2 regions of the Nonomuraea gerenzanensis genome follow, and region 2 is predicted to be linked to the other one. Evidence: riboswitches for the same ligand, from Rfam matches in the RefSeq annotation. Region 2 holds a riboswitch; the other holds the start of a gene.
The links. Region 2 has a riboswitch for glycine ahead of gcvP (aminomethyl-transferring glycine dehydrogenase). Riboswitches for the same ligand answer to the same signal wherever they lie in the genome.
Positions count from the first base shown of each region.

Region 1 (14,793 bases), 2.9 Mb from region 2:
GCGGCACGAACAACCCCGCCATCCCCGTCCAGATCTTCCCCTTGAGCAGGGTGACGACGGCCAGCGCCAGGTTGGCCACGATCAGCGCGGCGGGGTTGACGGGGGTGCCGTAGTCCCAGGTGAGGGGCCTTAGCCCGATGAGGAGCAGCCCGGTCACGGCGACCGCGATGAAGACGGCGTCCACCGACGTGCGCCCCTCCTCCTCCCAGTACACGTCGTGCAGGTGCAGGATGAGCGCGAACTCGTCCAGCACCAGCGCGGAGCCGACGCCGAAGACGGAGGCCGCGACGGCGGTGCCGACCTGCGAGTCTGGCGAGACGATGAGCGTGACCCCGCCGACTAACATCAGCACCACGCCGAACACCACGTGGTGGATGTGCATCTCGCCCACGTTGACGTTGCGGAACCAGCCGACCTTCGCCCTGATCAGGCGGACGTTGATGCGGGTGGCGATGAAGGCGGCGATGAGCATGACGAAGTAGCAGAACAGCGGCAGCCGTCCCGTGGCGACAATGCTTTGCTGAAACCAGTTGCCCATATGACCCTGGTTTCGATGGTACGAGCCCCGCGGATGTCCCCGGTGACTCAGGACAGGAAGGCCCTCAGCAGCGCGGCCGTCCCCTCCAGGTGCTCGACCACCGCCCGGCGGGCCGCGTCGGGGTCGCCGGCGAGGATGGCGTCCACGATGGCCCGGTGCTGCACGGCGGCGTGGTCCAGGTTGACCTGGAGCATCGGGATGGCGTTGAGCAGGTCGCTGACCCGCGAGCGGGCGTCGGCGCAGGTGGTGGCGAGCAGGGTGGAGCCGGTCAGCTCCGCGATGGACAGGTGGAAGGCGGTGTCGAGGCGGCGGTAGTCCTCCAGCCCCGCCTCGTTCAGCTCGGCGAGCCTGCGGGTCAGGACCGCCCGCTTGTCCCCGGCGAGCCCGGCGGCGGCCAGCACCTCGGCGGCGCCGCACTCCACGGCCAGCCGGAAGGTCAGCGCGTCGGACAGCTCCGCCATGCCCATCTCGTTGACGGCCTGGCGCAGGTCGCCGGCGTCGGGCGTGGGCGGCACGTAGGTGACGAACGCGCCCCCGTACCGGCCGCGCCGCACGTCGAGATAGCCCGCGTCGGACAGCGCACGGATGGCCTCGCGCAGCGTCACCCGGCTGATGCCGAGCTGGACGGCCAGCTCCCGCTCGGGGGGCAGCTTGTGACCGGGCGGGACGACGCCCAGCTTGATCGCCTGAAGCAGCCGTTCCACGGTCTCCTCGAAGGCGTTGCCCGCCCTGACCGGGCGCAACACCGTCATCAAACGCGCCGACTCGTCCAACGTGTCCTCAGGCCTTGACAAGCGATCCCGCCATGCACATCAATGGTCTGAGACTAGCCCAATCAACGGGAAAGCGCCTCTGCCGGATCGGAGCTGCACAGCGTGGACGATCGAGCGAGCACCGGGTTCCTTTCCGTCGCCGAGCTGCGCGACGAGGTGGCGTCGGGCCGGATCGACACCGTGCTGCTCGCGATCGCCGACATGCAGGGCAGGTTGCAGGGCAAGAGGCTGTCGGCGCGCTACTTTCTCGAAGAGGTGCTGCACCACGGCTCCGAGGGCTGCAACTACCTGCTGGCGGTGGACGTCGACATGAACACCGTCCCTGGTTACGCCATGTCGTCCTGGGAGCGCGGGTACGGCGACTTCGTGATGAAGCCGGACCTCGGCACGCTGCGCCGGGTGCCGTGGCACGAGGGGACGGCGATGCTGATGGCCGATCTGGCCTGGGAGGACGGCGGTGACGTGACCGCCTCCCCGCGGCAGATCCTGCGCAGGCAGCTGGCCCGCCTCGCCGACCGGGGGCTGGCCGCCTACGTCGGCACCGAGCTGGAGTTCGTCGTCTACGACGACAGCTACGAGGACGCCTGGCGGCGCGCGTACCGCGACCTGACCCCCGCGAACCTCTACAACGTCGACTACTCCCTGCTCGGCACGGCCCGCGTGGAGCCGCTGCTGCGGCGCATCAGGCGCGAGATGGAGGGCGCGGGCCTGTACGTGGAGTCGGCCAAGGGCGAGTGCAACCTGGGCCAGCACGAGATCGCCTTCCGCTACGACGAGGCGCTGCGGACCTGCGACCACCACGTCATCTACAAGACCGGCGCCAAGGAGATCGCCGCCCAGGAGGGCCGGTCGATCACGTTCATGGCCAAGCCGAACCAGCGCGAGGGCAACTCCTGCCACATCCACATCTCGCTGCGCAGCCTGGACGGCGACCCGGTGATGGCGGGCCAGGGGCCGTACGGCCTCTCGCCGCTCGGCGCGAGCTTCGTCGCCGGCCAGCTCGCCTGCATGCGGGAGCTGACCCTGCTGTACGCCCCCAACATCAACTCCTACAAGCGGTACGTGCCGGGCAGCTTCGCCCCCACGGCCGTCAAGTGGGGCGTGGACAACCGCACCTGCTCGCTGCGGCTGGTCGGCCACGGCCAGTCCCTGCGCGTGGAGAACCGGGTGCCGGGCGGCGACGTGAACCCGTACCTGGCGGTGGCGGCGCTGGTCGCGGCCGGGCTGCACGGCATCGACGCCGAGCTGCCGCTGGAGGACCCCTGCGAGGGCAACGCCTACGCCTCCGGCGCCGAGACCGTGCCGCACACGCTGCGGGACGCGCTGGCGCTGTTCGAGGGCTCGAAGCTGGCCCGTGAGAGGTTCGGTGAGGACGTGGTCGAGCACTACGCGAACAACGCGCGGGTGGAGCTGGCCGCCTTCGACGCGGCGGTGACGGATTGGGAGCTGTTCCGTGGTTTCGAACGGATGTGACGGGAGCGCATGAAGATCGTCAACCCGGCGACGGAGGACGTCATCGCCGACGTCGAACTCGCCGACGAGGCGGAGGTCGACCGGGCCGTGGAGCGTGCCAGGAAGGCGCAGGCCGCCTGGCGCGAGGTGGCGCCCGGCGACCGGGCGCGGCTGCTGCGCGGGTTCGCCGACCTGGTGGACGAGCACGGCGAGGAGCTGGCGCGGCTGGAGCTGGCCAACGCCGGGCACACCATCGGCAACGCCCGGTGGGAGGCCGGCAACGTCCGCGACGTGCTGCACTTCTACGCCGGCGCCCCCGAGCGCGACCACGGCAAGCAGATCCCGGTGCCGGGCGGCGTGGACCTCACCTTCCAGGAGCCGCTGGGCGTCGTCGGGATCATCGTGCCGTGGAACTTCCCCATGGTGATCATGATGTGGGGCGTGGCCCCGGCACTGGCGGCGGGCAACACGGTGATCGTCAAGCCCGCCGAGTGGACTCCGCTGACCGCGCTGAGGCTGGCAGAGCTGGCCCTGGCAGCGGGCCTCCCCGAGGGGGTGCTCCAGGTTCTGCCTGGGGCAGGGGAGGTCGCGGGGGCCCGCCTGGTGGCGCATCCCGGCGTGGCCAAGATCGTGTTCACCGGCTCGACCGAGGTGGGCAAGGAGATCGGGGCCACGGCGGCGCGGCAGGTCAAGCGGGTCACGCTGGAGCTGGGCGGCAAGTCCGCCAACATCGTCTTCGCCGACGCCGACCTCGACAAGGCGGCGCGCACCGCGCCCTACGCCGTCTTCGACAACGCCGGACAGGACTGCTGCGCCCGCTCCAGGATCCTGGTCCAGGCGAGCGTGTACGACGCCTTCATGGAGCGCCTGGAAGCGGCCGTCCGCGGCGTCGTGGTCGGCGACCCCCTCGACGAGGCCACCGAGATGGGCCCCCTGATCAGCGCCGAGCACCTCGAACGCGTGCGCGGCTTCGTCCCGCCGACCCCCTACCTGCAAGGCTCCTGCCCGCAGGGCAAGGGCTACTGGTTCCCGCCGACCGTCCTGACCCCCGAGGTCACCGACCGGGCGTTCACCGAGGAGATCTTCGGGCCCGTGGTGTCGGTGGTCAGGTTCGAGGACGAGGCGCAGGCCGTACGGATCGCCAACGACACCCCGTACGGACTGAGCGGCTCCATCTGGACCCGCGACGTCGGGCGGGCGCTGCGCGTGGCCAGGGCCGTCGAGTCGGGCGCCCTGTCGGTGAACTCCCACTCCTCGGTCCGCTACTGGACCCCGTTCGGCGGCTTCAAGCAGTCCGGCCTCGGCAGGGAGCTCGGCCCTGACGCGCTGGCGGCCTTCACCGAGACCAAGAACGTCTTCATCTCAACGGAGTGAGTGCGCACATGCAGCGGTTGCAGGATCGGGTGGCGGTCATCACCGGCGCGGGCAGCGGGATCGGGCTGGCCACGGCCCGCCGCTTCGCCGACGAGGGCGCCAGGGTGGTCTGCGCGGACATCGACGAGGAGGCGGGCGTCAAGGCCGCGGCCGAGGTGGGCGGCCTGTTCGTCAAGGCCGACGTGACCAGCGAGGACGACGTCGTCAGGATGTTCGCCGCGGCCCACGACACCTACGGCAGCGTGGACATCGCCTTCAACAACGCCGGCATCTCGCCGCCCGACGACGACTCGATCCTGGAGACCGGCCTCGACGCCTGGCGCCGCGTCCAGGAGGTGAACCTGACCAGCGTCTACCTGTGCTGCAAGCACGCCATCCCGTACATGCGCCGCCAGGGCAAGGGCTCGATCATCAACACCGCGTCCTTCGTGGCCGTCATGGGGTCGGCGACCTCGCAGATCTCCTACACCGCCTCCAAGGGCGGGGTGCTGGCGATGTCGCGGGAGCTGGGCGTGCAGTTCGCCAGGGAGGGCATCCGGGTCAACGCGCTGTGCCCGGGGCCGGTGAACACGCCGCTGCTGCGTGAGCTGTTCGCCAAGGACCCGGAGCGGGCGCAGCGGCGGCTGGTGCACGTGCCGGTGGGCCGCTTCGCCGAGGCGTCGGAGATCGCGGCGGCGGTGGCCTTCCTGGCCAGCGACGACGCCTCGTTCATCACGGCCAGCGAGTTCCTGGTGGACGGCGGCATCTCCGGTGCCTACGTCACGCCGCTGTAGGAGGACGTCCCATGGGTCCCGTCATCGGCATCACCTGCTACGCCGAGAGCGCCTCGTTCACGGTGTGGCAGGACACCCGGGCGGCGCTGCTGCCGTACATGTACGTGGAGCAGGTCGTGCGCGCGGGCGGCCAGCCCGTCCTGCTGCCTCCGGCGGGCGAGCCCGCCGGGCTGGTGCGCCGCCTGGACGGGCTGATCCTGGCCGGGGGCGGCGACATCGACCCGGCCAGGTACGGCGCGGAGCCGCACGAGCGCAGCGGCTACGTCCGGAGATTTCGTGACGAGGCGGAGTTCGCCCTGCTCGCGGCCGCCCTCGACGGCGAGCTGCCCTTCCTGGGCGTCTGCCGCGGCCTCCAGGTGCTCAACGTGGCCCTGGGCGGCAGCCTGCACCAGCACCTGCCCGATCTGGTCGGCCACACCGAGCACTGCCCGGGGCCCGGCGTCTTCGGCCACCTGCCCGTCACCCCCGTCCCGGGCACCGGCCTGGCCAAGGTGCTGGGCGAGGAGCCGGTGCCGGTCCCGCACTACCACCACCAGGCCGTGGACCGGCTCGCCCCCGGCCTGACGGTCACCGCCACCACCGACGACGGCACGATCGAGGCCGTGGAGGCTCCGGGGGCGTTCACCATGGCCGTGCAGTGGCATCCCGAGGCAGGCGAGGACCACGCGTTGTTCGAGGCGCTCGTGCAAGCCTGCTGAATCCGCGCTCCCCCGGGATTCACGTGCGGCCCGCGACGCGACAACAGCCCCGTCGCGGCACTAGGCTGACGGACATCACCGACGAAACCGTGCGGGAGAGCACCCTGACAGCCGGTCAGGGTCCCTGAAGGAGCAAGCCCTCCCCGCGAACCTCTCAAGGCAAAGGACCGCACGGACGAGGTGTCCTCTGGAAAGCAGGCCTCCGGGCCTCGCCGAAGGTGAAAGTCCGGCAAAAGTCGGGCGAAGCTCTCAGGCACCGATGACAGAGGGGGAGGATGCTGGCATCCACTCCTGTCCTGAGGTGCGACACATGTCCCGACCGACACCGCTACGAGACGTTCACCAGAGCCTCGGCGCCACCCTCACCGACTTCGCCGGGTGGCTGATGCCGCTGCGGTACGGCAGCGAGTCCGCGGAGCACCGGGCCGTGCGCGAGGCGGCGGGGCTGTTCGACCTCTCGCACATGGGCGAGATCTTCCTGACCGGGCCGCAGGCGGGCCAGGCGCTGGACTACGCGCTGGTCGGGCACCTGTCGGCGCTGGCGCCTGGCCGGGCCAGGTACACCATGATCGTGAACGAGCGCGGCGGGGTGCTGGACGACCTCATCGTCTACCGGCTCGGTGACGAGGAGTTCATGGTCGTGGCCAACGCCTCGAACTACGAGAAGGTCGCCGGCGAGCTGCGCGAGCGCGCCGGGCCGTACGACGCGGTGGTGGAGGACCGTTCGGACCGGTACGCGCTGATCGCCGTCCAGGGGCCGCGCGCCCAGGAGATCCTCGCCACGCTCACCGACGCCGACCTCGACGGGCTCAAGTACTACGCGGGGCTGCCGGGCCAGGTGGACGGCCGGCAGGCGCTGATCGCCCGTACGGGGTACACCGGCGAGGACGGGTTCGAGCTGTTCGTGGCCAATCAGGACGCCGTGCCGCTCTGGCACGCGATCACCGCGGCCGGCGAGCCGTACGGGCTCAAGCCCGCGGGCCTGTCCAGCCGCGACACGCTCAGGCTGGAGGCCGGCATGCCGCTGTACGGCAACGAGCTGAGCGCGGAGCTGACCCCGTTCGACGCGGGGCTGGGCAGAGTGGTGAAATTCGACAAGCCGGGCGACTTCGTCGGCAGGTCGGCGCTGGAGGCGGTCAAGGACGACTCGCCCCGGCGCAGGCTCGTCGGCCTGGTCGCGCGGAGCCGCCGGGTGCCGCGCCACGGTTACCCGGTCACCAAGGACGGCGTCGTCGTCGGCGAGGTCACCAGCGGTGCGCCCTCCCAGACCCTGGGAAAGCCCATCGCGATGGCCTACGTGGACACCGGCGCCGATTCAGGCCTGGCTGTGGACATCCGGGGCAGCCATGAACCTATGGACCTGGTTGAGCTGCCCTTTTACAGGAGGAACAAGTGAGCAACATCCCTGACGACCTGAGCTACACCAAGGAGCACGAGTGGGTGGCCGGGCTGGACGACAGCACCACCGTGACGATCGGCATCACGGCCTTCGCCGCCGAGTCCCTTGGTGACGTCGTCTTCGTGCAGCTCCCCGAGGTCGGCTCGACCGTCGAGCCGGGTGACTCCGTCGGCGAGGTGGAGTCGACCAAGTCCGTCAACGAGATCTACTCCCCGGTCGGCGGCGAGGTCACCGAGGTGAACCAGTCCGTCGTGGACGACCCGGGCCTGGTCAACAGCGACCCGTACGGCGAGGGCTGGATGTTCAAGGTGCGCGTGGAAGGCGACCCCGAGGACCTGCTCTCTCCTGAGGAGTACACCGCTCTCACCTCGGGCGAGTCCTGACCTAACCGCCGGGGCCCGCGCGGGCCCCGGCCTCTCATGAAGGGCGCACATCAATGGCGATCAGCGTCTTCGACCTCTTCAAGATCGGCATCGGCCCGTCGAGCTCCCACACGGGCGGCCCGATGGCGGCGGCGCACAAGTTCGTCCGCGGCCTGCACGAGGACGGCCTGCTGGAGCGGGTGGCGCGGGTGGAGGCCATCCTGTACGGCTCGCTCGGCCTGACCGGCAAGGGCCACGGCAGCGACAAGGCGGTCCTGCTCGGCCTGTCCGGCGAGAAGCCCGAGCTGGTGGACGTCGACACCGTCGACGCCCGCATCGCGCAGATGCGCGAGTCGGGAACCGTCAAGCTCTACGGCAGCCACGAGATCCCCTTCGTCGTCGGTGAGCACCTCGTCTTCGAACGCAAGATCTCCCTGCCCGAGCACCCGAACGGCATGCGCTTCACCGCCTGCGACGCCTCCGGCGAGCGGCTGCGCGAGAAGGTCTACTTCTCGGTCGGCGGCGGCTTCGTGGTGGACGAGCAGGCCACCGGCGCCGGCCGCATCAAGCCCGACGACACCGTGCTGCCCTTCCCCTTCACCACCGGCGAGGAGTTGCTCAAGCACTGCTCGAACACCGGCCTGTCGATCTCCGCCCTGATGCTGGAGAACGAGCAGGCGTTCGGCCGCACCGAGGAGGAGATCCGCCGGGGGCTGCTGCACCTGTGGCAGGTCATGTCCGAGTGCGTGCGCCGCGGCATCTCCAAGGAGGGCGTGCTCCCGGGCGGCCTGAAGGTCAAGCGCCGCGCCAACCAGCTCCACCGCCGCCTGCAGTCCGAGCCGCCGGAGAAGGACCCGCTGCAGGCCATGGACTGGGTCACGCTGTTCGCGCTGGCGGTCAACGAGGAGAACGCCGCCGGCGGCCGCATCGTCACCGCCCCCACCAACGGCGCCGCCGGCATCATCCCGGCCGTCCTGACCTACTACACCCGCTTCGTCCCGCACGCCGACGACGACGGCGTGGTCCGCTTCCTGCTGACGGCGGGGGCGATCGGCGTGCTGTTCAAGGAGAACGCCTCCATCTCCGGCGCCGAGGTGGGCTGCCAGGGCGAGGTGGGCTCGGCCTGCTCGATGGCCTCCGCCGCGCTCACGGAGGTGCTCGGGGGGACGCCGGAGCAGGTGGAGAACGCGGCGGAGATCGGCATCGAGCACAACCTGGGGCTGACCTGCGACCCGATCGGCGGCCTGGTGCAGATCCCGTGCATCGAGCGCAACGCCGTGGCCTCCAACAAGGCGATCACGGCGGCGCGCATCGCGTTGCGGGGTGATGGGAAGCACTACGTGGCGCTGGACAAGGCGATCAAGACGATGCGGGACACGGGGCGGGACATGCTCGACAAGTACAAGGAGACGTCGCGGGGCGGGCTCGCGGTCAATGTGATCGAGTGCTGAGCCGCTAGCGGCGCACGTGCAGCCGGACCAGTGTGGGCGTCTCGTCGTCGCGTACCTCGCGCCGGATGCGCCCCACGATGTCCTGGTCCAGCTTGCTCACCACCGCGCCCACGTCCGCCGCCGACGGGCAGGTCAGGCCGATGCTCAGGCGGTCCTCCGCGACCCGCACGCCCGTCCTGCTCAGCCCGTCCACACCCTTGAGTCCGACGAACAGCATGGCCGTGCCGGTGCCGTTGTGGGTGCCGCGGCGGCCCCAGCCGAGGCCGACCAGCAGCCAGCGCAGCGTGACCAGGGCCAGGAGCAGCAGGCCGAGGGCGAGGAACCACAGCGGCCACGGGTCCTCGGCCAGTGCCCTGTGTGCGTGGGCGGGCAGGACCTTGGCGGTGGGCGGGAGGTCGAAGAAGCGGTCGTGGCCGCGGAGCCAGGCGTATCCGCCCGCGCCCAGCAGCGTCGCTCCGACGACCGCCAGGCCGACGCGGTGACCAGGGTACTGACGCATCAACCGGCCCTCCTGCGCAGCCGTACCACGACCTCGCCGGTGCCGAGCGTGCCCACGCCCGCGAGGCGGTCGCCCACGGCCGTGCCGACCTGCCTGAGCATCTGGCCCGAGCTCTCCGTGCCCGTCCTGACCGTGACCTCGATGGTGCGCCGGCGCAGGCGTACGCGGGCCTTGTCCACGCCCGCCACCTGCCGAGCCGCCGCGCACAGCGTGCGCCGCAGGCCCGAGCGGGTGATGCCGATGACGATCAGCGGGTCGGACGTCTCCACCGGCACCAGCCCCGAGCGGCCCGGCACGAGCGCCAGCAGCACCATCAGGGTGCCCGCCCCGGCCGAGACCAGGGCGGCGGTGGCCGTCTCCGGCCAGGTGGTGCGGCCCGCGAGCGCGACCACCTCGTCCACCGGCACCCAGCCGAGGGGGGCGCCGAGCAGTGCCGACACCACTTCCGCCGCGGTCGCCCCGAGTCCGGCGGTCAGCGTGAGCGCGACCAGGGCTCCCGGGACGGTACGCGCCGGCCTGAGCACTCTGCGCGCCCTGCGCAGGCCGGTGTCCCGCGGGGCGACGACGGCGCCGGGCAGTATCTGCTGAAGCGTGGTCATCACAACGACAGACGTACATGGGCCCCGCATGGCCTGAACCGCGCCCTCGCCGCCGATTTGCCCGAACATTACGGGGACGGCGACTAACGCGAACAAGGCTCATGTTCTTTTGCCCCTTATGCGGTTACGCTGCCGGTATGGATGACCGCCAGCGCTACGACCGCGCCACAGCGGCCCTCGAACCCCCGTTCGCCGTCGTCGATCTCGCCGCGATGCGGGCCAACGCCGCCGACCTCGTGCGCCGCGCCGCGGGCAAGCCGATCAGGGTGGCCAGCAAGTCCGTCCGCAGCCGCCCCCTGCTGGAGCGGGTCCTGGCCATGGACGGCTTCCGCGGCATCATGGCGTACACGCTGCCCGAGGCGCTCTGGCTGGCCGCGAACGGCTTCACCGACGTCCTCGTCGCCTACCCCACGGCCGACCGGCAGGCGCTGGCCGCGCTGGCAGGTGATCCGCGCGCCGCCGCGCGGATCACCGTGACCATCGACTCCACCGCCCACCTCGGCCACATCGAGACGGCCGTGGCCGGGGTGCGCCCGCGGGCCGAGATCCGGCTCTGCCTCGACCTCGACACCGCCTACGTCGCCTTCGGCCGGCGGGTGGGCGCCCTGCGCTCCCCTGTCAGGGAGCCGCACGAGGCCGCCGACCTGGCCGCCGACATCGCCAAGCGGCCGGGCCTGCGGCTGGTGGGGCTGCTGGCGTACGAGGGGCAGATCGCCGGGGTCGGCGACGCCCCGCCCGCCAACGCCGCCCGCGCCCGCCTCATCCGGCTCATGCAGTCGCTGTCGGCCAGGGAGCTCATCCTGCGCCGCGGCCGGATCGTGAACGCCGTACGCCAGTTCGCCGACCTGGAGTTCGTCAACGGCGGCGGCACCGGCTCCCTGGAGCTCACCACCCGCGAGAAGGCCGTGACGGAGCTGGCGGCGGGCTCCGGCCTCTTCCACCCGCGGCTGTTCGACTTCTTCCGCCGCTTCACCGGACACCCGGCCGCGCTGTTCGCCCTGCCGGTGGTGCGCCGCCCGGCTCCGGACGCGGTGACCGTGCTGGGCGGCGGCTACCTGGCCTCAGGGCCGGTGGGCCCGACCAGGGCGCCCCAGCCGTACCTGCCCGCGGGCCTGCGGTACGCGCCCGAGGAGGGCGCGGGCGAGGTGCAGACGCCGCTGCTCGGCCAGGCGGCGCAGGACCTGCGGATCGGCGACCGGGTGTGGTTCAGGCACGCCAAGGCGGGCGAGCTGTGCGAGCACTTCGACGCGCTGCACCTCATCGACGGCGACGCCGTGGTGGAGTCGGTGCCGACGTATCGGGGCGAGGGGAAGACCTTCCTCTAGCGGCGCCGGCGGCGGCTGCGGCGCCACAGCACGATGGCCGCCCCCACGACCAGCACCGCGCCGACCCCGATGAGCAGCGGCCCCACCTCCGGCCGCTCCTCCTCCCACACCTGGTCGGGGTTGTCGCCGAACTCGACCGGCCGCGGCGTCACCCCGAGCGCGTCGCCCACGGAGGCCACGAAGTGGCCCGCCCTGGTCTTGACGTCGGCCACCGTGCGCTCGGCGACCCGCTTGGGGCTCACCCGGTCGGCGATGGCGTCGACCGTGTGCGCCAACTCCGCGCGCGTCCGTGCGATGCGCCGCTCCAGCTCGTCGGGATCGGTGTCAGCCATGGCTCTCCTTCCGACCGTACGCGTGCCCCGCACCGCATGCCGAGCGGGCTCCGTCCGTTCTGGTCGTGATCAGTCTGTCAGGTCGGCGTGCCGTCCGGCACAACGGCCGGGCCGGTAGGTTGGCGGGAAGAACCCAGGAGGGCCCATTGACCGAGACCAGACTCACGCCCGGCGACGCCGCGCCGGAGTTCACGCTACCCACCGCCGACGGCGGCACCGTGTCACTCGACACCTACCGCGGCAAGCGGGTGATCCTCTATTTCTATCCTGCCGCGATGACTCCCGGTTGCACCAAGCAGGCCTGTGACTTCCGCGACAACCTGGCGCGGCTCACGGCCGAAGGTTTCGTCGTCCTCGGCGTGTCGAAGGACAAGCCGGAGAAGCTGGCCAAGTTCGCCGAGCGCGACGCGCTCACCTTCCCCCTGCTGTCCGACCCCGACCTGGCCGTGCACCAGGCGTACGGCGCGTACGGCACCAAGAAGCTCTACGGCAAGGAGGTCGTGGGGGTGATCCGGTCGACGTTCGTCATCGACGGCGACGGGAAGGTGGAGCAGGCGCTCTACAACGTGAAGGCGACGGGCCACGTGGCCTCGCTCACGAAGAAGCTCGGCCTCTCCTGACCGCCTGTGGGCCCTCCGTCCAGGAGGGCCCCGGCGAAGGTCTCCGCGTCGTCACAATCGCCTCCGGCTCCCATGCGGAGCGCTAAACTGTGTCCAGCCCGCTGCGGCGGGGGATGCGCGGGCGTGGCGAAATGGCATACGCGGCAGGTTTAGGTCCTGTTGGTGGAGACACTGTGGGGGTTCGAGTCCCCCCGCCCGCACACCTGTCAGCCCGTGTACGTGGGCTCCGGAAGCAGATCGTCCTCCGGGACGGGCTCCACCTCGGCCGGCGGCGGCAGCACGCAGTAGCCGTGGTCCTCACCCGCGTAACATTCCGGCCCCATCCGTCCGGGGCCCCAGTCGTGGTGCCGGCCCCAGCCCGGCGCCTCCATCCACACGTCGTACCTGTCGCCGTCGTCGGCCAGGTCGTTGAAGGCCGCCACGGTGACACCGCCGAGCAGGCCGCCGACGAAGAGCCCGGCCAGGGCGGCGCTCATGACCTGGGTGCGTCTGCGGCGCAGGAAGCCGCCGAACAGGGAGGAACCGCGCTCCCATGGGGCGGGTTCCGGCTGGGCGGGCGGGATGTAGGTATAGGCGTGATCAGCCTGTTCGCCGTACTTGAGCGGGCCCGGCTCGGGCAGCTCTCTGGTCGGCCCACTGGTCGGCCCACTGGTCGGCCCAGTATCGGGCCCAGTAGTCGGCTCCGACGGGGTCGGGTCGCGCGGCGCTTCCTCTTCGCCGCGCGACCCGGCGTCGCGATCATGATCCGCCATCACGATCTCCCTTTACTCGCCCCGCAAGGGGCGCTCCCAGTAATAGAGGATGCCAAAGCCACCGTAAGCCCCATGTAAGAGCAAATCCATGTAAGACCTGGGTCGTAGTCCTACTTCCGCCTCCAGGCGGACCAATGTCCCACCGGCGCTACATATCGTGATGATGTGTTCGGCAGGGTACGGGCGTGGTCCACGCGCCACGCGAAAATGGCCGGTGTCCTCAGGGTGGCCCCCCTGGGGGTGCTGTGCGCCCTCCTCGCGGTGCCGTTCGCGGCGACGACCCCGCCGGGGGGCGACGTCCTCCTCCACGTGGCCGGCTACCTGGGGCTCGCGGCGGCGCTGATCGTGCCGCTGTGGTGGCGTGACAGGCCGCTGACCTCGTTCGCCGTCGTGGCGCTGGTCAGCTTCGGGCAATGGCTGGCGGAGACCGCTCCGCAGCCCGCCAACCTCGCGGTGCTGGTGGCGCTGTGGGGGGTGGCCTACCAGTGCACGTTCCGGTGGGCGCTGGCCGCGTGCCTGGTGGCGGAGCTCGGGGTGTTCCTGGTGCTGCTCAACTGGGAGATGGCCACGTTCGGGATGTTCTTCAGCGGCTCGATCTTCGTGGTCACGGTCTGGCTGACCGGCCTGTACGCCAACACCCGCCGCCGCTACCTGGAGGGCCTGGAGGAGCGCGCCGAGCGGGCGGAACGCGAGCGCGACCAGCAGGCCAGGATGGCGGCGGCGGCCGAGCGCGCCAGGATCGCCAGGGAGCTGCACGACGTGGTGGCGCACAACGTCAGCGTCATGGTGGTCCAGGCCGACGGCGCGGGCTACGCCATGGACAGCGACCTGGAGCAGGCCCGCCTGGCCGTCAGGAACATCTCCAAGACCGGCCGCGCCGCGCTCGCCGAGATGCGCAGGCTGGTGGGCGTCCTGCGCGAGAACGAGGCGGTGGGCACCGACTACACCCCCCAGCCGGGCCTGGGCCAGCTGGCGGAGCTCGTCCACGACTCGGCCGTGCCGGCCAGCCTGCGGGTCGGCGGCGCGCCGGCCGAGCTGCCGGAGGGCCAGCAGCTCACGGTCTACCGCATCGTCCAGGAGGCGCTGACGAACGCGCTCAAGCACGGCGGCCCCGGTGTCGAGGCCGCCGTGGAGATCGACTACCTCGGCTCCGAGCTGCTCGTCCGCGTGACCGACAACGGCCGGGGCGCGGCGGCCCCGGTGAGCTCCGACGGGCACGGCCTGATCGGCATGCGTGAGAGGGTCGGCATGTACGGCGGCGCCGTCTCGGCGGGCCCCCGGCAGGGCGGCGGCTTCGAGGTGCTGGCCAGGTTGCCCATGGCGAAGGCGGCGTGAATGATCAGAGTGATGCTGGTCGACGACCAGGAGCTGTTGCGGGCCGGGTTCAGGATGGTGCTCGGGGCGCAGCCGGACATCGAGGTGGTGGCGGAGGCGGGTGACGGCGCCACCGCGCTGGAGATCCTGAAGACCACCGAGGTCGACGTGGTGCTGATGGACGTGCGCATGCCCGCCATGGACGGCGTGGAGGCCACCCGGCACATCGACGGGCCGAAGGTGCTCATCCTGACCACGTTCGACCTCGACGAGTACGCCTTCGCGGCGGTCAAGGCGGGCGCGGCCGGGTTCCTGCTGAAGGACGTGCCGCCGGCCGACCTGGTCAACGCCATCCGGGTGGTGCACGCGGGCGACTCCGTGGTGTCGCCGACCACGCTGCGCCGGATGCTCGACCGCTTCGCCGCGCAGCTCCCGACCGACGCGCCCCTGACGTCGGGGGTGGGCGAGCTGACGCCGCGCGAGCGGGAGGTGCTGCTCATGGTGGCGCGCGGCCTGTCCAACCTGGAGATCG
Region 1 is NZ_CP084058.1:1,923,083-1,937,875, reverse strand. It holds gene LCN96_RS09450 (hypothetical protein) at 1-538, opposite strand, end outside; gene LCN96_RS09445 (FadR/GntR family transcriptional regulator) at 586-1,290, opposite strand; gene LCN96_RS09440 (glutamine synthetase family protein) at 1,414-2,784, shown strand; gene LCN96_RS09435 (aldehyde dehydrogenase family protein) at 2,794-4,137, shown strand; gene LCN96_RS09430 (3-oxoacyl-ACP reductase) at 4,146-4,910, shown strand; gene LCN96_RS09425 (gamma-glutamyl-gamma-aminobutyrate hydrolase family protein) at 4,922-5,608, shown strand; glycine riboswitch at 5,691-5,788, shown strand; glycine riboswitch at 5,789-5,884, shown strand; gene gcvT (glycine cleavage system aminomethyltransferase GcvT) at 5,919-7,004, shown strand; gene gcvH (glycine cleavage system protein GcvH) at 7,001-7,390, shown strand; gene LCN96_RS09410 (L-serine ammonia-lyase) at 7,444-8,820, shown strand; gene LCN96_RS09405 (hypothetical protein) at 8,825-9,319, opposite strand; gene LCN96_RS09400 (DUF6286 domain-containing protein) at 9,319-9,918, opposite strand; gene LCN96_RS09395 (amino acid deaminase/aldolase) at 10,056-11,243, shown strand; gene LCN96_RS09390 (DUF3618 domain-containing protein) at 11,240-11,575, opposite strand; gene bcp (thioredoxin-dependent thiol peroxidase) at 11,722-12,195, shown strand; tRNA gene LCN96_RS09380 (tRNA-Leu) at 12,313-12,395, shown strand; gene LCN96_RS09375 (hypothetical protein) at 12,402-12,947, opposite strand; gene LCN96_RS09370 (sensor histidine kinase) at 13,113-14,282, shown strand; gene LCN96_RS09365 (response regulator transcription factor) at 14,283-14,793, shown strand, end outside.
Region 1: it holds a riboswitch for glycine, as region 2 does, so the genes downstream of both, gcvT (glycine cleavage system aminomethyltransferase GcvT) here and gcvP (aminomethyl-transferring glycine dehydrogenase) in region 2, are expected to answer to the same signal.

Region 2 (14,793 bases):
CCCACCGCCTTGGCCGTGCGGCACGCCACCCGGGCCCCGTTGCTCCGCCCGCCCTGCACCACAGGCAGCTCCGCCCGATCGGCGCGCAGCTCGCGCAGGACGATCTCCCACGCCTCGTCCTGCTTGACGGGCGAGCCGGGCGCCCGCGCCCCCGCCACCCTGAACGCCTGCGTCACCCTGGCCACACTGGCCCCCGCCGCAAGTGCCGCGTCGCGTACGGCCAGCAGGTCGGGGGCGTCCACTCCCCCGGCCGAGCCGTGGGTCAGCACCAGCAGCAGCCGCGGGTCGGCGGCCTCCTCGATCTCCACCAGCGCCGGCCCTCGCGGCGTCATCACCTGCATGGCAGCACCGTACCTGGGGAGGATCGGCCCCTAGCCCTCAGGGCGGATGACGGCGCGCCGCGCGGCGGGGATGATGTGCTCTATGCCAGACAAACGCCTCCGGGACGACCTCCAGGCCACGCTCGACGCACGCCGCGATCTGGGCCCGGAGTACGAAACCGCGCTGATCGACTCGTTCGTGGAGCGCCTCGACGCCACGATCGCCGCCCGGGTGCGCTCCGAGCTGCATCACCAGGACCCCGTGCGGGCCAAGGGCCGCCATCCGAGCGCGCCCATGGTGCCGATCGTGCTGGGTTCGCTGGGCATCGGCGTGCCGCTGACGGCCATCGCGGCCAGCGCGGGCGGCCCGGGGCTGCTGGTCGCGTGGCTGTCCATCGTGGTGATCAACGTGGCCGCCGCCGTCGCGATCATGCGCAGGTCCTGACGCGCCCCCAGCGGCTCAGCCGTCCCGGTGGTAGCGCAGCCGCACCTCCGCGGCCAGCGTCTCGTCCTCGTGCTCCAGCCCGTACGACCAGACCCGCCCCGCATCCTCGTCCCGCCCCCGCAAGGGCAACGTGCGCGCGAGCAGCTCGATCGCCAGCGCGCCCGTCTGCGCGTCGGCCCCGCCCTCGACGCTCTCGGCGAACTCGGCGCAGGCCAGCTCCAGATGCGCGATACCGAGCTGAACCCGCAGCCCCGGCACCTCATCCCCGGGGGCGAAGTCCAGCGCGTCCAGGAGCACCTCCGCCGCCGCCCCCGGCTCCCCGTGCTCCAGCATCAGCTCGGCGAGCTCCGCGGCGGCGTGCGCGCCGGCCCGCTCCTCGCCGCCCCGCGCGCCCGTCTCCATGGCGGCGCGGAACTCCTTCTCCGCCTCCTCCAGGTGCCCGCCCCGCACGGCCAGCCGCGCCAGCGCGAGGTGGGCCAGCGGCACGTACGCGGCGGTGCCCACCCCCAGCACGGCCTGCCAGGCGGCCCTGGCCTGCTCGTCGCGGCCCTCGCGCTCGAAGCCCTGGGCGAGGTGGCAGGCGGCCTGCGCGGCGTACTCGGGGTGCCCGGTGGCCAGCGCCGTCCTGGCGGCGGCCCTGGCGCCCTCGAGGTCGCCGCGCTGTTCGAGCACCACGGCCAGGCCCACCGCGGCCTGCGCCCTGTCGGGCCCGTCGGGGTCCGCGGCCAGCTCGCCCAGGATGCGGGCGGCGGCGTCGAGATCACCGTGCTCGGCCAGCCGGCGGGCGGTGTCGAGGGGCGGGGTCTCCAGCTCTGAGGACGTCAAGAGAGCTCCTTGTGGGACGGTCGCACCGAGCCTAACGACTATCGGCGATCATGTCTGCTCACTTGACACCGAAGGACTGGCCGGAGCCCCCGCCTCCACCGGCGGACGTACCCGGAACTGCCAGAACACGTTCCAGGACAAGCCCGGCGAACCGCGCGCCCCGCGCGTGTCGCCGGGCCGGGTGATCAGTCCTCGTAGGCCTCGAGGGGCGGGCAGGAGCACACCAGGTTGCGGTCGCCGTAGGCCTGGTCGATGCGGCGCACCGGCACCCAGTACTTGTTCTCGCGCAGCGACGGCAGCGGGTAGGCGGCCTCCGAACGCGCGTACGGGTGCGGCCACTCGTCTGCGGCGACGGACTCGGCCGTGTGCGGCGCGTTGCGCAGCGGGTTGTCGGTCTTGTCGTACTCGCCGGAGGCCACCTTGGCGATCTCGCCGCGGATGGCGATCATGGCGTCGACGAACCGGTCGAGCTCGTTCAGGTCCTCGCTCTCGGTCGGCTCGATCATCAGGGTGCCGGCCACGGGGAACGACATGGTCGGCGCGTGGAAGCCGTAGTCGATGAGGCGCTTGGCCACGTCGTCCACGGTGACGCCGGTCTCCTTGGTGATCTGCCGCAGGTCCACGATGCACTCGTGCGCCACCAGGCCGCCGCGGCCGGTGTAGAGCACGGGGTAGTGCGGGGCCAGGCGCCTGGCCAGGTAGTTCGCCGACAGGATGGCCTGCTCGGTGGCGGCCGTGAGGCCCTCGGCACCCATCATCCTGACGTACGCCCACGAGATCGGCAGGATGCCCGCCGAGCCGTACGGGGCCGCCGACACGGGGCCGACGGGGGTGCCGTTGTGCAGCGGGTGGCCGGGCAGGTAGGCGGCCAGGTGGGCGCGGACCGCGACGGGGCCGACGCCGGGGCCGCCGCCGCCGTGCGGGATGCAGAACGTCTTGTGCAGGTTGAGGTGCGAGACGTCGGCGCCGAACTCGCCCGGCTTGGCCAGCCCGACCAGCGCGTTGAGGTTGGCGCCGTCGACGTACACCTGGCCGCCGGCGTCGTGCACCTTGGCGCACACCTCGGTGATCGTCTCCTCGTACACGCCATGCGTGGACGGGTACGTCACCATGATCGCCGCCAGCGCGTCGCGGTGCTTGTCGATCTTGGCGTCGAGGTCGGCCAGGTCCACGTTGCCGTCGTCGTCGCAGGCCACGACCACGACGCGCATGCCGGCCATGACGGCGCTGGCGGCGTTCGTGCCGTGGGCGGAGGACGGGATGAGGCACACGTCGCGCTCGCCCTGGCCGTTGGCGCGGTGGTAGGCGCGGATGGCCAGCAGCCCGGCGAACTCGCCCTGGGAGCCCGCGTTCGGCTGGATGGAGACGGCGTCGTAGCCGGTCACCTCGGCCAGCCAGCCCTCCAGCGTGCCGATCAGCTCGGCGTACCCCTCGGCCTGCTCGGCGGGCGCGTACGGGTGGATGGCGGCGAACTCCGGCCAGGTGATGGGCTCCATCTCGCTGGTCGCGTTCAGCTTCATCGTGCAGGAGCCGAGCGGGATCATCGAGCGATCCAGCGCGATGTCCTTGTCCTGCAGCCTGCGCAGGTAGCGCAGCATCGCGGTCTCGGAGCGGTGGCTGTGGAAGACCGGGTGGGTCAGGTACGGGGTCTCCCGCAGCAGATCGGCGGGCAGCGCGTCGGCGGCGTCCTCGGGGGTCGCCTCGGCGCTCACGCCGAACGCCGCCCACACCGCGGCCACCTCGGCGGCGCCGGTCTTCTCGTCGCAGGCGACGGAGACGTGGTCGGCGTCCACCTGCCAGAGGTTGACGCCGCGCTCGGCGGCGGCGGCCACGACGGCGGCTGCCCTGCCGGGCACGCGGGCCAGCACGGTGTCGAAGAACTCGCCGTGCACGACCTCCACGCCCGCGCCGCGCAGCCCCTCGGCCAGGGCGGTGGCGTGGCGGTGCACGCGGTGCGCGATGCCGCGCAGGCCCTCGGGGCCGTGGTAGACGGCGTACATGCTCGCGATGACGGCGAGCAGCACCTGCGCGGTGCAGATGTTGCTGGTGGCCTTCTCGCGGCGGATGTGCTGCTCGCGGGTCTGCAGGGCCAGGCGGTAGGCGGGGTCGCCGTCGGCGTCCACGGACACGCCGACGAGCCGTCCGGGCAGCTGCCGCTGCAGCCCCTCCCGTACGGACATGTACGCGGCGTGCGGCCCGCCGAACCCGAACGGCACCCCGAAGCGCTGCGATGACCCGATCGCGATGTCGGCCCCCAGCTCGCCGGGCGCGGCGACCAGCGTCAGCGCGAGCAGGTCAGCGGCGGCCACGACCAGCGCGCCGGCCTCGTGCGCCGCGGCGGCCACGGCGCGGAAGTCGCGCAGCCGCCCGGACGCTCCGGGGTACTGCACCAGCAGCCCGAAGCACTCGGGCAGCTCGCCCTGCAGGTCGTGCTCCACCAGCGTGATGCCGAGCGGCTCCGCCCTGGTGGCCAGCACGGCCTTGGTCTGCGGCAGCGCGTCGGCGTCCACCACGAACACGTCGCTCTTCGACTTGCCCGCCCTGCGCGCCAGCGTCATGGCCTCGGCGGCGGCGGTGCCCTCGTCCAGCAGCGACGCGCCCGAGACGGGCAGGCCGGTGAGGTCGGAGACGACCGTCTGGAAGTTCAGCAGCGCCTCCAGGCGGCCCTGCGAGATCTCCGGCTGGTACGGGGTGTAGGCGGTGTACCAGCCCGGGTTCTCCAGCAGGTTGCGGCGGATGACGCCGGGCGTGACGGTGTCGTAGTAGCCCAGGCCGATCATGGAGGTGAGCACCCGGTTGCGCCCGGCCAGCGCGCGCAGCTCGGCGATGGCCTCGGCCTCGCCGATGGCGGCGGGCAGCTTGAGCTTGTCCTTGGCTCTGATCGCCTCGGGGACGGCCACCGCCACCAGGTCCGCGACGGATTCGAAGCCCACGGCCTCGAGCATGCGCTGCTGCTCGGCCTCCGAGGGGCCGATGTGCCTGGACGAGAACGGCGGAGCTGACAGATCGGTCATGGGGTGTGCCTCCCGAGGCTCATGGAGACCGGCGCCAGGGCGCGGACGAGTGCCGGATCTCCCCCTCTGTCAGCGCGGCCCCCGCGATGTGCGCCGGTGCCACGACCTGAGAGCTTCACCCCCGGTGGGGCTTGCACCGTCGGTGAGGCGCGCCTGGCGGGTGCGCCTGCTTTCCAGAGTTGCCTCACCCGAGCGGTACTGGATGCCTGAGAGATTCCGGGGAGGGTTGCTCCTTCGGCGCCCCGGGACCAGGTGCCCGAGGACTCTCCCGCACGGGGTCGTCAGCCTTGCTGTCCTAGATTACTACGGTAGGCCCGGATAACCGGTCACCGGGCCGCGCCAGCGCACGCGAGAAGTACGCACAGGCGGACTACAGGCGGAGGAAGGTCACGCAGGAGGAGGGTCAGCCGGTGCGGCGCGCGCGGCGCCTGCGGGCCAGCTCGTCAGCGGGGTGGTCGGCCGGGACGGTGTCCTCGACCGCCGCGCGTTCCCCCGGCAGCTCCGCGAGGGATCCCTCGACCTCCCGCCAGACGCGCCCGAGCGCGATCCCGAACACACCCTGCCCGCCCTGGAGCAGATCGATCACCTCGTCGGCCGAGGTGCATTCGTACACGCTCACGCCGTCGCTCATCAGCGTGATCTGCGCGAGGTCGGCGACCCCGCGATCACGCAGGTGCTGCACAGCCGTGCGGATCTGCTGCAGCGACACCCCGGTGTCGAGGAGCCGCTTGACGACCTTGAGCACCAGGATGTCGCGGAAGCTGTAGAGCCGCTGGGAGCCCGAGCCGTGCGCCGCCCTGATGGTGGGCTCCACCAGCCCCGTGCGCGCCCAGTAGTCGAGCTGCCTGTAGGTGATGCCGGCCGCGGCGCAGGCCGTCGGCCCGCGGTATCCGATGTCGCCCGGCAGCGACGTCGGCTGCTCGTCGAAGAGCAGGCCCTGCTCCCCGGCACGCTGCCGCGCGCTCTCGCGCCGCACCGGATCTTCCTGGCCGGCCGTCTTTCCCTCGCCGCTGCTGACCGCCACGCGGACCTCCGGCTTTCTCTCATCCCGTGGCCTGATCTGGGGGTTCGTAAAGGGCGACCACGGGTTTCACTTGCACCGTAGGACCGTGACCATGCTCAGTCAACGATCCGGCTCGGCGCGTCGTGAAGCGTAAATGCACTGAAATACCTACCCCGCCCTGCCGAAGTCCTCGGGAGTGATCGTGTCAAGGAACTCCCTGAACTTCTCCACCTCGTCCTCCTGGTCGTCCGGGATGATCACCCCGGCCTCCTGGACGACTTCCTCACTGGCGAAGATGCGGGCCCCGGTGCGCAGCGCGAGCGCGATCGAGTCGGAGGGCCGCGCGCTCACCTCCACGCCGTTGGAGAAGACCAGATCGGCGAAGAAGATGCCGTCGCGCAGCGCGACGATGTTGACCGCCCGCAGGCCGACGCCCAGCGCGCTCAGCACGTCGCGGAAGAGGTCATGGGTCAGCGGCCGCGGCGGGGGCTCCTCCGCCTGTGCCAGCGCGATGGCCGTGGCTTCGGTCATGCCGATCCATATGGGCAGGAACCGCTCCCCGTGTGCCTCCTTGAGCAAGACGATCGGCTGATTTGTGGGCATCTCAACTCGAACGCCCACGACCTCCATCTGCAACACGGGCTGCTCCGTATTCCTGACCGGTCACCCGGCACAGCTCTTCGATCATCGCTTCTGCTGACTTGGCTTCGCAATTCAACGTAACACCCGGCGGGCCTGGAATGTGCCTCCGCCTCCCAGCTCGCTACGGTCTCAACGCCCCAGGACCGATCGGACGCCCGTGCGCACAAGGGACGCGTGCAGGTCGAGCAGCAGGGTGGAAAGCTCCCTGGCGACCTCGTCGGCCTCGCCGATGGCTCCCGGGCGGCGCCGCTTGAGTATGGGGGCGACCGTCTGCTCCACCAGACCGGCCTCCCGCTCGGCCGCCGCCTTGACCGCCCGCAGGTGGCGGGCGTGCAGGCCGAAGCGGGCCAGGGCGCCCACGGTGCGGGCCACCTTGAGCGCCTCCTCGTCGTAGCGCCTGGCCACGGGGGCCAGCAGGCCGTAGTCCTCCAGCTCGGCGAGGGTCTCCTCGTCGATCGCGGCGGCCTCCAGCAGCTCGGCCCGGCTGAGCCTGGTCTCCTGCGGCTGCTGCAGGGCGCGCGGGCGGCCGAAGCTCTCGGCCATCCTGTCCTTGATCACCCGCAGCGGCAGGTAGTGGTCACGCTGCTCGGTGAGGATGAAGCGCAGCTGCTCCACGTGCAGGTGGGTGAACTTACGGTAGCCGGACGGGCTGCGCTCGGGCTCGATCAGGCCCTCGCCCTCCAAGAACCTGATCTTGGAGATCGTCACGTCGGGGAACTCGCCCTGCAGGAGCGCGAGCACCTCCCCGATGCTCATGTGCGAGCGCGCAGCCTGAGAAGTCATACCGCCTCCCGCGGACGGCCGCCCGTCACCGTGAGTCGCTCACCGCACCCGCTCATACGCCGGCGTTGCCCCGCATCAGGAACAGGAGGCGGAACTTGCCGATCTGCACCTCGTCCCCGGAGTGCAGGGGGACCTCCTCGATGCGCTCCCTGTTGACGTAGGTGCCGTTGAGGCTGCCCACGTCGCGCACCGAGAACTGGCCACCGCGGTGGCGGTAGAACTCGACGTGCCGGCGCGAGACGGTGATGTCGTCGAGGAAGATGTCGCTCTCAGGGTGACGCCCGGTCGTCGTCAGGTCCTTGTCGAGCCGGTAACGGCTGCCCTGGTTGGGCCCCCTGGTGACCGTGAGCAACGCCGTGCCGGGCGGCAGCTGCTCGACCAGCGCCCGCTCGGCCAGGAGCATGTCGCCTGTCTCAGCCTCGTACGCCTCGATTCCCGCGACGGAGATCGTCGATGTGGTATCCCCGGAGACCTCGGGTCTGGTCAGCGGTGACCCACAGCGGGAACAGTAACGGGCATCCTCGGGGTTGGCGTGCCCGCACTGCGTGCAGTAGACGCTCGGCATCGATCGGCTCGGCCTCCTACCGCGAAGACGCGGCGACGGTGCTCAGGGCGCGCCTCGCTTCGCTTTTTCAAGTTTGCGAATGCCGCAACTTACGCTGATCAGCGGCAAAGGTCAAGGCGGGGCGCTGCACGTTGGTTTGGACGCAGACAAAGTTACCGCCGCCCCCGCCCCGTGGTCCATGCCGCCGCGCGTTTCTACATTACGATCTTGCGGCACTGCCCGGGCACATCTTCGGTAAACCCTTTCCGATCACAGCGTGTGACGCTATCACCCCACGGCCAGTTCCACGATGCGGGCCCAGCGTTCGATCAGCGCCTGGGCGGCGTCCATGTCCCCCGCCTCGGCCCACAGGTCGGTGACGGGCTCGGCGGCGGCGGGCAGCACCAGCACCCAGCTCCCGTCGCCGCGGGTCACGCGCACGCCGTCGGTGGTGTCGATGCGATGCCCCTGCTCCCCGGACTGGACCTCGGCCTCGGCCGCCTCGATGACCGAGCGCATGACGGCGCCCTTGGCCGCCCACGGCGTGGGCACGGTCCGCTTGAGCAGCTTGACCTCGGGGATCCTGGCGTCGATCTGGCTGAGCGAGAGCCGGGTGCGGGCGACCAGGCCGAGCAGGCGGATGAACGCGGCCATCCCGTCGATCGCGGGGCTGAACTCCGGCACCACGAAACCGCCCCGCCCGTCGGCCGCGAAGATCATGTCTGGTCCGGCGGCGGCCGAGGTGAGGGCGTCCTGGGCGGTGGAGGTCCACTGCACCTGCACCCCGTGGAAGCGGCACACCTGCTCGGCGACGCGGGTCGTGGTGACCGGCAGCGCCACCTGCCCGCCCCTGCGCTCGGCGGCGACCAGGTCGAGCACCACGAGCAGGGCCCGTTCCTCGCTGATGAGCTGGCCCTTCTCGTCCACCAGGGCGATGCGCTCGCCGACCGGGTCGAACCGCACGCCGAAGGCCGCCCGGGAGCTGCTGACCAGCTCCGAGAGGCGTTGCAGGTCGCGGCGGCGCTCGGCCAGCGTCTCGGTGGGCGAGACGTCGTCCAGGCGGGCGTTGACGGTGAGCACCTCGACGCCGACCCGGCCGAGCAGGGTGGGCAGCACCAGCGAGGAGGTGCCGCCCGCGCAGTCCACGACGACCTTCATGTCCCGCACGCCGGCCACGCCGACGTTGCGCAGCAGCTCGTGGGTGTAGTCCTCGAAGGCCCTGGCCGGGTAGGCCAGCTCGGCGATCTCGCCGGGGAACGCGCGGCGGAACTCCTGGCGGGAGAAGACCCGCTCCAGCTTGCGCTGGGCGGCCGGCGGCAGGTCGGCGCCGCGGTCGTCCATGATGACGATGTCCACGCTCTGCGGGTCGCCCGGGGTGGTGCGCAGCGCGATGCCGCCGGCGGACGACTCGCGCGCGGTGTGGAAGCGCGTGACGGGCAGCGGGGCGGCCTCCAGGTCCAGGACGTTGATGGCGCCCGCGGTGAGCGCGCCGATGACGGCCCGCTTGAGCGCCCTGGCGGCCAGGGAGCAGTCGCGGGAGGTGACGACGTACTCGCCCTTGCGCAGGGTGGTGGCGTACGCACTGGCCAGGCGGACGCACAGCTCGGCCGTGATCTCGACGTTGACCAGGCCGCTGACGCCCCGGGGCCCGAACAGGTTGCGCTGGCCGCGCGACTCCCAGATGACGCTGGTGTTGACGACCGCGCCCGCCTCGATGGTCTTGAACGGGTAGACCTTGACGCCGCTGGAGACGTACGCCTCCGCCTCGATGACACACTCGTCGCCGATGATCGCGTTCTCCTCGATGCGGGCGCCGGCCATCACGTCGGTGCTCTTGCCGATGACGCAGCCGCGCAGGTGGGCGCCGGGGCCGAGGTAGACGTTGTCGTGGACGACCGCGCGGTGCAGGAAGGCTCCCTCCCGCACGACCGCGTTGTTGCCGAGCACGGTGTACTCGCGCAGCTCGGCCCCCGCCTCGACCTTGGCGTAGTCGCCGATGAGCAGCGGGCCCTTGAGCACGGCGTCGGGGTCCACCGAGGCCGAGTCGGCCACCCAGACGCCCGGGGAGAGCTCGAAGCCGCCGATGTCCAGCTCGACCTTGCCGGACAGGGCGTCGACCTGGGCCTTGAGGTAGCTGTCGTGAGTGCCGACGTCCTCCCAGTAGCCGTCGGCGACGTAGCCGTAGATGGCGGCGCCGCGCTCCAGGAGGGCGGGGAAGACGTCCGAGGACCAGTCGACGGGCTCGCCGGGCGCGACCGCGTCGAGGACCTCGGGCTCCATGACGTAGATGCCGGTGTTGACGGTGTCGGAGAAGACCTGGCCCCAGGTGGGTTTCTCCAGGAAGCGCTGCACGCGGCCCTCGTCGTCGACGATGATGATCCCGAATTCGAGCGGGTTCGGGACGCGTTTGAGGCCGATCGTGACAAGGGCCCCATTTTCCCGGTGAAAACGGATCATGTCGGATAAATCAATATCCGTGAGGGCGTCTCCGGAGATCACCAGAAAGCGGTCGTCGCGCAGCCGGTCGGCGGCGTTCTTGACGCTGCCGGCGGTGCCGAGCGGGACGTCCTCGGTGGCGTACTGGAGGCTCATGCCGAGTTCGTCGCCGTCACCGAAGTAGTTGCGCACGAGCGCCGCCAGGAACTGGAGCGTCACCACCGTCTCGGTGACGCCGTGCCGCTTGAGCAGGCGCAGCACGTGCTCCATGATCGGACGGTTGGCCACGGGAAGCAGGGGTTTGGGCTGGTTGGCGGTCATGGGACGCAGCCGAGTGCCCTCCCCGCCCGCCATGACGACCGCCTTCACCCGATCACCCCTTCTTGGCCGCGGTTACGAGTTGGCGCACCTGTACCACATACAGCACCCCCGCCCACCAGTACAGGCCCGTTCCCCAGAGCGCGAAGGCCCACCCGACAATTCGGGCTATATCGGCATACCACCCAGTGTGGGAGGCAAGGAAGAGGAGAGGGAAGGCGTACATGAGGTTGAACATGGCGGCCTTGCCCAGGAAATGCACTTGAAGTGCCTTATACCCATATTTGCGAAGTACAGGGAAGAAACTCGCGACCAAGAGTTCCCGTCCCAGGATGACCACGACCAGCCACCACGGGATGACCTCACGCAACAGGAGGGCGAAGATGGTCGCGAAGACGTAGAGCTTGTCCGCCGCGGGATCGATGAGCCGGCCGAGCCTGCTCGTCTGGTTGAACGCCCGCGCGATCTTTCCGTCGAGCCAGTCCGTGAAGCCGGCCACCGCCAGGACGCCGATGGCCCAGCCGTCGGCCTGGGGCACGAGAACCAGCCAGAGGAACACGGGGACGCCCAGGAGGCGCAGGAAGCTCAGCAGGTTAGGAACCGTCCAGATCCGGTCCTCGGCGGAAGTTTCGCTCACGCAGCAGACCCTACTGCGTGGAATGCGACGCGGCGCTCGCCTCCCGCCCCCGCTTTCCGCAGGCCACTCCCGCTGCGCCCGGTCATACCCCTGCCATGGGCCGGTCATGGGCGGGTCACGGGCGCGGGTCAGGTGCGCAGGAAGGCGTGGGTGCGGCCCACCTCGGCGAAGCCCAGCCGCTCGTAGAAGTGGCGGGGCCAGTCGTCCGCGTCGGCCAGCAGGAAGATCAGCTCGGCGCCGGCCACCTCGGCCAGCAGCGCCCTCATCAGGGCTCCGGCGTAGCCCCTGCCCCGGTGCTCGTGCCCGGTGAAGACGCTCTCGATCTGGGCGACGCCGCCGTGCACGTACAGGTCGGCGCGGGCGGCGATCTCCCCGGACGGGGCGCGCACGCCGCGGAAGGCCACCGTGTCGGCGCCGCGCAGCCGGGCCGACACCCGCCGGGCCAGCCCGTCGATCACCTCGTCGGGGGCCTGCGGCAGGGTGCGGCGCCAGTCGCGCCGCAGCACCGGCGCCAGCTCCTCCAGGCCGAGCCGCTCGGCCGGTGGCGAGTCGTGCGGCGGCTCGCCGCGGAAGACCATGACGAGGTTCGTCTCGTGCTCGTAGCCGGCGGCGGCGAACGCGGGCGCGCACGCCGTGCCGAGCCGGTCGTCGTCGACGCACACGAGGCGGTGCTCGCGCCCCGACAGCACCTCGTCGGCCGCCGCCATCAGCCGCTGGGCCAGGCCCTCGTCGGCCGCCGCGAGCAGCCGCCCGGCCAGGCCCTCGTCGGTGCCGCCCGAGGCTGTGACGATCAGCTTGTTGTCGTCGTAGGAGCCCGGGTAGCGGGCGTCGAGCACCCCGAAGCCACCTGGCACCGGCACCACCACGGGCGCCCTGCGCCGGGCGAAACCACGCAGGAACCCCAGGGCCCGCGCCAGGTCCGCCGCAGCGGCGCCGTCGAGCGCCGCGCCCCTGGCGGGCTCGCCCACGGATGCGGCGCCACGGTCGAGCGCCGCGCCTCCGGCCGGCTCATCCACGGACCCGGCGCCACCGTCGAGCGCCGCGCCTCCGGCCGGCTCATCCACGGACCCGGCGGCGCGGTCGTGCGCCCGGCCCCTGGCCGGCTCAGCCACGGACGCTCCGGAGGAACGCCTCGATCAGGCGCGGGTCCTTCACGCCGGGCTCGCTCTCCAGGCCGCTGGACACATCGACCCCCCACGGGCCGGCGGCCTCGATCGCCTCGCGCACGTTGCCCGGGGTCAGGCCGCCCGCCAGCAGCCACCGCCCGGACGCCCGGCCGCGCACGGCCGCCCAGTCCCACGCCTGGCCGGAGCCCGCGTGCGGGGCGTCCACCAGGAGCAGGTCCTCGTCGTAGGCGCCGCACCGCAGGTCGGCCTGGGCGTCCACGGCCCTGATCAGGGTGACGCCGAGGTCCTTCAGCGCGGTGAAGTCGCCGTGCGGGTGCTTGCCGTGCAGCTGGACGGCGCGCACCCCGGAGGCCAGCGCCGCCGCGCGGACCGTCTCCGGGTCCTCGCCGCGGAAGACGCCCACGGTCAGCACGTGCCCGGGCACCTGCGCGGCCAGCTCGGCGGCCAGCTCGGGCGTGACGCGGCGCGGGCTCCTGGTCATGACGAACCCGATGGCGTCGGCCCCCGCCGCGACGGCGGTGGCCACGTGCCCGGGCTCGCGCAACCCGCAGATCTTCACATACACATCTCCGACCTTAGCGGCGGCGGGCGGCTGCCGGGGACCACGCCCAGACCAGCACGGCGACGATCAGCCCGAACAGGGTCACCCCCGCCGGCAGGTGCGCCCCGAGCCACAGCCAGGTGACGTGCTGCAGGCCGCCGACCACGAACAGCGCCACGCTGGCCAGCGCGGGCCAGCCGGCGCCGCGTCCCGGCCGCCAGACGAGGACGGCCAGCACGATCTGGACGAGGGCGACGAGGTGCACGACCATGCCGGCCAGGAGGTGCGCCTCGATCATCGGCGCCGACTCCACCGCCTGGCCGGCGAAGGAGGCGGTGACGAGCAGCGCCGCCGCGTGGGCGGTGACGGCGACCCGCAGGCTGTAGACGAGGCCGGAGGCGACCCGGCCCGCCGGCCGGGGCATGGTGACGGTTTCCCGCATGGCCATGGACGATCCTTTCACTGGACGAAGGACCACATGGTCGCGGCGGGCGGCACCGAAGGTCGTCAGCCTGCCGGATGACTCACCGGTACGCCGGGCGGCTGATCCCGCCGCCGGCGTACAGGACGCAGGCGGCTGATCCCCGCCGCCCGGCGTACAGCCCAGCCGCCCGGCGTACAGCCCAGCCGCCCGGCGTACCGCTCAGCCGCCGCGCGGCGGCCGTACGGGACGGAAGGAGGCGTCCACCAGCCCCGTGCGGTGGGCGACGACGGCGGCCTGGATGCGGTTGCGCAGGCCCAGCTTGTCCATCGCGGCGGCGATGTGCGTCTTGACCGTCGTGACGCCGACGTGCAGCTCCTCGGCGATCTCGGCGTTGGACAGGCCGGTGCCGACCAGGGCCAGCACCTCCAGCTCCCGCTCGGTCAGCCCGGGCGGCGCGGCGGGCGCGGCCTGCTCCTCGGCGGCCAGGAACCGCTCGACCACGCGGCGCAGCACGGAGGGCGCCAGGAGCTGCTCGCCGGCCGCGGCCCTGCGCACGGCGTCCACCATGCGCTCCGGCTCGTCGTCCTTGACCAGGAAGCCGACGGCGCCGGCCCGCAGCGCGGCGTAGACGTTGCCGTCCTCGGCGAACGTGGTCAGCACCACGATCCGGGTGCCGGGCCGGGCGGCCAGCACGCGCTTGATCGCCTCCAGGCCGTCGACCCTGGGCATGCGCAGGTCCATGAGGATCACGTCGGGCAGGTGCCGCTCGGCCAGGCGGACGGCCTCGGCGCCGTCGTCGGCCTCGCCGACGACCTCCATGTCGCCCGTGGCCTGCAGCAGCATGCGCACGCCCGCGCGGACGAGCGCCTGGTCGTCGGCGACCAGCACGCGGATCATGCGGCACTCCCCGGGGACACGCGGGTGTGGGTGGGCAGGTGGGCGGCCAGCAGCCAGCCGCCCTCGCCGTCGGGCCCGGCGCTGAGGGTGCCGCCGAGGGTGCGCACCCGCTCGCGCATGCCGGCCAGGCCGCGCCCCGAGGAGGGCAGCCGCTCGATGGCGGTGGGCGGGCGCCCGTTGCGGATCTGGACGTCCAGCCCCTCTTCGGCGGGCGTGACGGATACGCGGACCCAGGTGCCGGGGCCTGCGTGTTTGAGCACGTTGGTGAGTCCTTCCTGAACGATGCGGGCCGCTGAGGTGCGGGCGATCAAGGGGGCCTGGTCGGTGGCCGGGTCGAGGTCGAGGTCGACGACGAGGCCGGCGGCCGCCATGCGCTCGGCGGACTCGCGGACCACGTCGGCGGGGTTGGCCAGCAGGTCGGGCTGGCGGTCGGGGTCGCGCAGCAGGTCGAGCAGGTCGCGCAGGTCCTGCAGCACCTGGTGGCCGGTCTCCCTGATGTCGTTGAGCGCGTCGGCGACGGGCCCGTCGGGGGCGGCGTAGCGGGCGGCGCTGGCCCGCAGCACCATGGCGCCGACGTGGTGGGCGACGATGTCGTGCACGTCGCGGGCGATGCGCTCGCGCTCGGCGAGCTGGTCGGCGCGCACCTGGGCGACGGCGGCGCGGGCCGCCTCCTCGGCGACCAGCTTCTCGGTGGCCGCGGCGGCGCGCCGCACGCCCAGGTAGCGGCCGATCGCGATGGGCGTGGCGACCAGCGTCATGAGGACCCCCACGCGGAAGGTGGTGATCTCGGTGTTGTCGCCGACGACGGCGATCGCGGTGAGCAGGCAGCCGGTCACG
Region 2 is NZ_CP084058.1:4,832,229-4,847,021, reverse strand. It holds gene LCN96_RS22850 (alpha/beta hydrolase family protein) at 1-341, opposite strand, end outside; gene LCN96_RS22845 (hypothetical protein) at 424-765, shown strand; gene LCN96_RS22840 (tetratricopeptide repeat protein) at 781-1,590, opposite strand; gene gcvP (aminomethyl-transferring glycine dehydrogenase) at 1,776-4,604, opposite strand; glycine riboswitch at 4,788-4,885, opposite strand; gene LCN96_RS22830 (MerR family transcriptional regulator) at 5,008-5,628, opposite strand; gene LCN96_RS22825 (bifunctional nuclease family protein) at 5,776-6,246, opposite strand; gene ftsR (transcriptional regulator FtsR) at 6,379-7,032, opposite strand; gene LCN96_RS22815 (FHA domain-containing protein) at 7,085-7,597, opposite strand; gene LCN96_RS22810 (mannose-1-phosphate guanyltransferase) at 7,865-10,381, opposite strand; gene LCN96_RS22805 (CDP-alcohol phosphatidyltransferase family protein) at 10,386-10,967, opposite strand; gene LCN96_RS22800 (GNAT family N-acetyltransferase) at 11,096-12,079, opposite strand; gene LCN96_RS22795 (phosphoribosylanthranilate isomerase) at 12,072-12,659, opposite strand; gene LCN96_RS22790 (hypothetical protein) at 12,670-13,083, opposite strand; gene LCN96_RS22785 (response regulator) at 13,279-13,956, opposite strand; gene LCN96_RS22780 (sensor histidine kinase) at 13,953-14,793, opposite strand, start outside.